DNA from 2 places in the Lysinibacillus sp. TE18511 genome. Region 1 is predicted to be linked to the other one. Evidence: predicted binding sites of a transcription regulator. Region 1 holds the regulator's gene; the other holds the start of a gene.
The links. The regulator LexA, encoded in region 1, represses DNA repair genes until DNA is damaged. The targets are predictions, from matches to a motif close to CGAACATATGTTCG.
Positions count from the first base shown of each region.

Region 2: a site for LexA is predicted at 1,971-1,984, ahead of uvrB (excinuclease ABC subunit UvrB). Genes of this name have one in related genera too.

Region 1 is NZ_JBSSFD010000001.1:235,798-239,998, reverse strand. It holds gene def (peptide deformylase) at 1-233, shown strand, start outside; gene ACVWXS_RS01170 (YneB family resolvase-like protein) at 391-1,056, opposite strand; gene yneA (cell division suppressor protein YneA) at 1,053-1,367, opposite strand; gene lexA (transcriptional repressor LexA) at 1,530-2,147, shown strand; gene ACVWXS_RS01155 (gamma-glutamyl-gamma-aminobutyrate hydrolase family protein) at 2,456-3,178, opposite strand; gene ACVWXS_RS01150 (A24 family peptidase) at 3,212-3,964, opposite strand.
Region 2 is NZ_JBSSFD010000034.1:3,180-7,380, reverse strand. It holds one part of gene prfB (peptide chain release factor 2) at 1-357, shown strand, start outside; gene ACVWXS_RS19500 (competence protein ComK) at 442-951, opposite strand; gene ACVWXS_RS19495 (IDEAL domain-containing protein) at 1,177-1,419, shown strand; gene uvrB (excinuclease ABC subunit UvrB) at 2,059-4,038, shown strand; gene uvrA (excinuclease ABC subunit UvrA) at 4,046-4,201, shown strand, end outside.

The DNA of each region.
Region 1 (4,201 bases):
GTTGTCTTTCGGTCAATAGAAAAGTTAATGGCTTTGTTCCAAGATATGAAAGAATTAAAGTTAAAGCATATGACATACACGGGCAAGAAGCCATTTATCATTTCAATGGATACGGTTCCATCTTAATGCAACACGAAATAGATCATTTAAATGGTATCATGTTTTATGACAGAATAAATAAAGAAAATCCATTTAAACTACCAGACAACGTTATTATTGAGAGTTTGTATTAATTAAGAAAAGACTAGTAGTGCAATTTTACCCGAAATAACGGTCAGTACGATTAACTGACCGTTATTGGGCCAACAAAACGTTGGTCCCCTAGCGTCGCCATAAGATGAAGCTTCCTATCAGCAGGATGACGAAACTCCTAATGATTGAAGTTTCATTTTATTTACCCGTCAGACTTTCTTGATGTTCCCTATATCTCCGATGTACAGTAGCTTTACTTACATCAAAACCTAGACCTTTTAGTGTCATGGCGATTTCATCAAAGGTGAAGCCTCGATTACGTAGCTTGATAATCTCTTCTACAGGCACATCCTTACGTTCTTGACCATTAGGATTTCCCCGATTAGATAAATTGTTTTCAGGACGATAGCCATTTTCAACGGCACGACGCATACCACGACGTATTTTAGCATTATGGATTCTGCGCTGGTACTCCTCTACGATCGCTAAAATCTCTAGTAGCATCGTATCCATTTCATTTAATTGTACAGGGCCTTCGTCTCGCATAGAAAAAACATCCGTTTCAGTTTTTTGTAATAAATGCAATACTGCCATTCTAGCATTTCCACGTCCTAAACGTGTTTCATCCTGTACAAATAATGCTTTAACTTCTTTTTCCTTAATAAAGTCGAGCATTTCAAGTAAGCCCTCACGTTCCACATCATAGCCACTATGCTTATCCATAAAAACGTGCTTCACTTCGTAGCCCTGCTCTTTAGCATAGCGCATCAACTCCTCCTGTTGACGCTCAAGCGAGGAACTTTGTGTCTCTTTTTCTGTACTTACACGGCAATAGACAACAGCCGATTGTTGTTTATTTATCATTGTTCATTTCTCGCAATTTCAATTGAATTTATGGGCATGGACTGGTCACCCACTACTGGAATCACTAGGGATTTACCTGCAATAATATCAACGTTCGATAATTCATTTTCTACTTTCACAAGCTTAATCCAATCATCCGTTTTCATTTTACCAGAGTATTGTTCAGCTAACGACCATAAACTATCACCATGTTCGATTTCAATTTCAGCGTAAGTAACATCGCCTGGATCTGTTATAAAAAGGTATGCTGCAAATAGTAGACATGCCCCTAATAAAGTAGTAATGTGTGGATTTTTCTTTAACCAGTTCATCATCATAACCCCTTTTAGAATGTTTGTTCGGAATGTATGTTCTTATAATAATGCGAACAAACGTTTTTGTCAAACACTTTTCGAACCTATGTTTGCTTAAGTGTTCGCATTCTGTTATACTACTAATAAGTAGAATGATTAGAAAAAAAGAGGTGAGCAATCATGAAAAAAGTTTCGAAAAGACAAGAAGCCATATTAGAGTTCATCAAAGAAGAAGTACGCACAAAGGGGTATCCACCATCTGTACGTGAGATTGGTGAAGCAGTTGGACTTGCTTCAAGCTCAACAGTTCATGGACATTTAGCTCGTTTAGAACAAAAGGGCTTCATTCGTCGAGACCCAACTAAACCACGCGCTATTGAAATCCTAGAGCCAGAGGATTCTATTCAAAAGCAACAAGTTGTACATGTCCCACTTGTTGGGAAGGTTACAGCAGGTTCTCCAATCACTGCTATTGAAAATATCGATGAATACTTCCCACTTCCAGATATTTATGGTACAAGCGAAGATGAGTTATTTATGCTAGAAATTATGGGTGAATCAATGATTGAAGCTGGCATCTTAGACGGTGATTTAGTCATAGTTAAACAAAGAGCAACAGCTAATAATGGTGATATTGTCGTAGCCATGACTGAAGAGGATGAAGCAACTGTAAAGCGTTTCTTCAAGGAAAAAAACCATTTTCGTTTACAGCCTGAAAACGCAACAATGGAGCCGATTATCGTAGACCAAGTTTCTATTTTGGGGCAAGTTGTTGGTCTCTATCGTCGTGTACATTAAAAGTATCTCAATATTAAAGTAGAAAAAGAGGATATTATGTTCGCATATACCTCTTTTTCTTAATTTAAGGCTAGAGAATTAAGCAAGATGAGAACGAGTACACGCGTTTAGTCCAGTCCTTTTTGAAAAAATCAAAATACGAAAACGTGTTGCTAGTATTAGCACTAAATGAAGATGTCGAAGGAGACTTTTCGGACATCTTTTTTCTTTTGAGCATAACTTTGCTTAAAAGAAAAAAAGAATCCACTTTAGAATGGATTCCTTGTAAGCATCGAAACGTCGAACTAGCAGTTTTAAGTTATCAAGTCTTATGCCTCTACTTTGAATTTCAAACTTGCCTTTACAAATGCAGTAAACAATTTCTTCGATCCTTCATCTCCTACAATGGCTAGCTCTTCAGGATGCCACTGTATGCCCAGACAAAATGGTAAATCTTCGTGTACTACCGCTTCAACGATACCATCACTTGATTTTGCTACTACTTTCATTTTTTCCGCAACTACATTTACAGCCTGATGATGAAATGAATTGACAGCAATTTGCGCTTCCTCAATAATCGTTTTTAATAGTGTATCAGGTGTAACATGAATATAATGTGTAGCAACGCCTCGAGCCGCTTGTTGTTTGTGCTTTAATAATTTACTACTGTGATATTCGCTATCAATATCCTGATAGACCGTACCTCCTAGCGCGACATTTAGTATTTGCATCCCTCGACAGATGCCAAAAATCGGCATTTGGCGAATAAAGGCCGCTTCAATTAAGGCAAGCTCCACTGAATCCCTTTCTGGATGAACTTTCCCTAATTTCGGTGTAGGTTCTGCACCAAAGAGGAATGGATGTACATCATAGCCACCCGATAATAATAATCCATCCGTTAACGATAAAATTTGTGCTACATCCTCTTCTACGCCAAGCGGAATTATCAATGGAATTCCACCAGCTTCAATGACACTTTTGCTGTAGGCGGCATTTAATCTAGAAGACAAATCATCTTCCACAAAGGCCGTTATACCGATAACTGGTTTCACTTTATCCCCTCCATGATCCACAAGATTTACGACTTACCAACATTCAAAATACCAATTCATCAACGCGTCTCCATAAAAATAGACAACGATAGCTGCTAGCGCAATAGATGGTCCAAATGGTATAGGCGTTTTTCTTCCCTGCCCGCGGACCTTTAACACCACTATTCCAACAATCATTCCAATCACAGCTGATACAAATAGTGTCAGAAGTGTATGTATTGTGCCGAGTACAAGACCGAGTAAAAAGAATAATTTAATATCGCCACCGCCCATACCACCTTTTGATAAAGCAGCAATACTATATAGTATGCAAAATCCTACTACAGCACCAACTATACTATCCCACCACGGAGACAATGGCGATATCAAGCGTCCAATAATTAGTAATGGTAAAAAGAATAGGAGTATTTTATCAGGAATAAGCATATACGCAAAATCCGATACAACAATAATTACTAATAATGAAATCAATACTAGTGCTACGAAAAATTCTGCACTAAAGCCTAATTTCCAATAAGCCAAGGCAAATAATATGCCTGTTATAAGTTCCATCAGTGGATAAATCCCAGAAATTTTTTGACCACAGCTACGGCATTTCCCACCTAAAAACACATAAGACAACACAGGTATCAAATCAAGCACAGTCAACTTTCTCTTACAATGAATACAATGCGAAGGTGGACGGAGAATTGACCCTTTTATTGGTATTCGTAAGCCCACTACATTAAAAAATGAGCCAAGTACGAAGCCAAAAAGTAAAACGATAATTGTATAAGCCATTTCCATCTTTATGTCCTCCTATACCAATAGACACCCATACATTTCAAGTATGCGCGCCATTTAAATTATTGTAATCCTTCAAAATAGAACGTCGTTACCTGTTTTTCCTGTTCTCCTAGTATGCTAAAGTTAATTATATCAGATTTCATCACACGCTTTACGTCATATTTTTAGAATTTTTAAAAAATATATTTCTAGCAATGTAAGATTTGAAGATTTAATCACAATCATAATGAAAATAGC
Region 2 (4,201 bases), on a different contig from region 1:
GGTGGTCAGCATATTAATACAACAGATTCAGCTGTTCGTATTACGCACATTCCAACTGGTACTGTCGTACAATGTCAGGCAGAACGTTCACAAATTAAAAACCGTGAAAAAGCCATGACGATGTTAAAAGGGAAGCTCTATCAATTAGAGATTGAAAAGCAGCAGGCACAGCTAGATGAAATCCGTGGTGAACAGAAGGAAATCGGCTGGGGCTCACAAATTCGTTCATATGTATTCCACCCATATTCAATGGTGAAGGATCATCGTACAAATGAGGAAACAGGTAATGTAGGAGCGGTGATGGATGGAGATTTAGATCCATTCATTAATGCATACTTACGTTCAAAAATCGGGTAATGAAGGCCCCTCAGAGGCACAGTAAAATTGTGCTCCTGAGGGGGTTTTTTGGTTCTGCTAGATTAGCTACGGTTGGTCGTCCTATCAAAAAGGTGGATAATACGGAGTGTCTTGACTAATTTGCTTACGTTCATTCATGTAATGCTTATAAAGCATCGATGCATTGACAAATTGTTTGCTAATAGAAGCATATTGAACGGGCAGTTCAATTTGTCGATCGTTTTTCAGTGTGACGATACAGCCCATTTTACTCGGGACAATATTCGAAATGGCATGGAGCCCAATCCAAATATTGTGGATGGAGTTTGGTGAATAAGTCGGCAAAAAAATACACGGGTAACCATAATCAAAAGTAACAACGATGGGAAGTTTATGTTGATTGCCGAAGAAGCGTTTGGCGGAATGTTTTGCTGCCTCATAGGTTGTTCCTAGTGAAATACAAGATTTTCGTAATATATGCAATGGCTTCCGTGTAACGATCAGTTCATTATGCTTGTCGATTACTCGAGTGAAAATTTTAGAGTTGTACTGAATTGGTTCTAGTAAATAGGTGTTAAAAGACATTAAATATCCATTGACATAATTTGCTGGCATATATGTAGTGCCTCCTTTTCTATTTATTATTGAAGTGTAAAACACAAAATTAAATTCAGAAAATATAGATAAAAGGTAAAAACAATTGGTAGAACAAGCAATTGCTTAGAGAATTTGCATGAAATGGCATGAGATTAATAGTAAATCGAAGTGAATTTCAGTTCTTAAGCATTGCTTTTTAATTTCAATTTTCATATAATTTAGAAAAGGATCGAGGTGAGGTCGTTGGATAAATATTATCCGTATACAGATTTTCTAAAAGCCGTTGGTCAGTCAAAGAAAGTAAGTGAGGCAGAGAAATTATTAAACGAGATTTATTTAGATTTATTTATAAATCATATCCAGCGTATGTATCGTGAAGAGCAGCTCATGGTTCTGATAGATAGAGCACTCGATGAAAAAGATGAAAAGGCATTTCATCTATACGCAACCGAACTAAAAGCGTTACACCAAGTAACAAGTGAATAATATGACGAGCCCGCTCTCCGTTTAATGGAGGGCGGGATTTTTTTGCTACTTTCTTTGAAAGATTGGTGATTTGGGGTGGCTTGAACTCGTCGAAACCTCATATGGCTTGAGTGGATCTAGCGTTAAGCCGAGTGGAATCTTTAAGGGGCCGAGCGATTCTTCGGCGAACCCGAGCCGATGTTGCGTCAACCCGATCAGAAGTACGGCGAAGTGGAGCATATCTTCCGACAACCTGATCATATCTCCAGTCAACCCGAGCTTTCGCCTACTTATCTGATAGAATCTCCCAGGGCTTGAGGAATCTATCATCAAACGATTGAAATCTCCTCTAGGCTAATACATTTCCATGCGCCCATCTCGATTAGTTAACATTTGGAAAGGGTAATCTATTAACAGGAACGCCAAGTTTACAGATAGCACTTTAGTAGCTATAAGGAATTTCACTTTTTATTTCTTGGAATGGTCGAATGTATGGATAGGTTGTCATTATGCACTTCGGTACATATGTTCTATAGGTATCCATCTCATTGTAGCAAATGAAAAAATATTTACAAACATTCGTTCGTTAAATGTTCGAAATTTTAATAGTGCTATGCTAAAATATATGTATCAAATTGGTAGGAAAGGACGGGGACATGTGTGCAAACATTTGATTTACAAGCGCCATATACACCTGGTGGAGATCAGCCACAGGCAATTGCGGAATTAGTGGAGGGTGTACGTGCCGGTAAACGTCATCAAACATTGCTCGGTGCAACAGGCACAGGAAAAACGTTTACGATTTCTAATGTCATTAAACAGGTAAAAAAACCGACACTTATTATGGCACACAATAAAACTTTAGCGGGTCAATTATATAGTGAGTTTAAAGAGTTCTTCCCTAATAATGCCGTTGAATACTTTGTTAGCTACTATGATTACTTTCAGCCAGAGGCATATGTACCGCAGACGGATACTTATATCGAGAAAGATTCAAGCATTAATGATGAAATTGATAAGTTGCGTCACTCTGCAACATCTTCATTATTCGAGCGTGATGATGTCATTATTATTGCATCCGTGTCCTGTATATATGGTCTAGGTTCTCCAGAAGAATATCGTGAAATGGTCGTATCAGTGCGTACTGGAATGGAAATTGAACGTAATCAGTTGCTTCGAAAACTGGTCGATGTACAGTATGAGCGTAATGATGTGAGTTTTACACGAGGGACGTTTCGGGTACGTGGCGATGTAGTGGAAATATTCCCTGCATCTCGTGATGAGCATTGTATCCGCGTGGAGTTTTTTGGGGACGAGATCGATCGAATTCGCGAGGTGGATGCGTTAACTGGTGAAATACTAGCGGATCGTGATCATGTAGCTATTTTCCCAGCATCTCACTTCGTTACACGAGAAGAAAAAATGCTAAAGGCCATTGAAAATATTGAAAAAGAGTTGGAGGAGCGTTTAACTCTATTACGTGCAGAGGATAGATTATTGGAGGCACAGCGATTAGAGCAACGTACTCGCTATGATTTAGAAATGATGCGTGAAATGGGCTTTTGCTCAGGTATCGAAAACTACTCGCGTCATTTAACATTGCGTGAAGCGGGGGCAACTCCATATACGTTACTTGACTATTTCCCTGAGGATTTTTTACTTGTTGTCGATGAAAGTCACGTTACTTTACCACAAGTTCGAGGGATGTATAACGGTGACCAAGCACGTAAAGGTGTGCTAGTTGAGCATGGATTCCGTTTGCCATCAGCACTAGATAACCGCCCTTTACGTTTTGAAGAATTTGAGAAACATATACATCAAGCTATTTATGTATCAGCAACACCAGGCCCGTATGAGCTTGAGCATACTCCGGAAATGGCGCAGCAAATTATTCGTCCAACAGGGCTGCTTGATCCACAAATTGACGTACGTCCTATTGAAGGGCAAATTGATGATTTAATCGATGAAATTCAAGGTCGTATTGCCCGTAATGAACGAGTCCTAGTTACAACATTGACGAAAAAAATGTCAGAGGATTTATCGGCTTATTTGAAAGAAATGGGCTTAAAGGTGGAGTACTTGCATTCAGAAATTAAGACGCTAGAGCGAATTGAAATTATTCGCGAGCTGCGGAAAGGTACTTACGATGTTCTAATCGGCATTAACTTATTGCGAGAAGGGCTAGATATTCCTGAGGTTTCTCTTGTGGCGATTTTAGATGCTGACAAGGAAGGATTTTTACGTTCAGAGCGTTCATTAATACAAACGATTGGACGTGCTGCTCGTAATGCTAATGGTCATGTCATTATGTACGCAAATAATATGACGGATTCGATGAAAAAGGCGATTGAAGAAACAAAGCGCCGTCGAACACTGCAAATGGCGTATAACGAAGAGCATGGCATTACACCGAAAACGATTGTTAAGAAAATTCCTGATGTTATTCGTGCGACACAGGTTGCAGAGGAAGAAGAATCCTATGTAGCGAAGGCAACAAAAGGTAAGAAGCTGACGAAGGCGGAAAGAGATCAGTTACTTGCTACTCTAGAAGTTGAAATGAAGGAAGCAGCAAAAGCGCTAGATTTTGAACGTGCTGCTGAGCTGCGCGATACAATATTTGAATTGAAGGCAGAAGGGTGAATGGCTTGTGAAAAATACTGAAATAGTCGTGCAGGGCGCGCGAGCACATAATTTAAAAAATATCAATGTCACAATTCCACGTGATCAACTAGTAGTGTTAACCGGTTTATCTGGCTCAGGGAAATCATCATTAGCGTTTGATACGATTTATGCCGAAGGACAA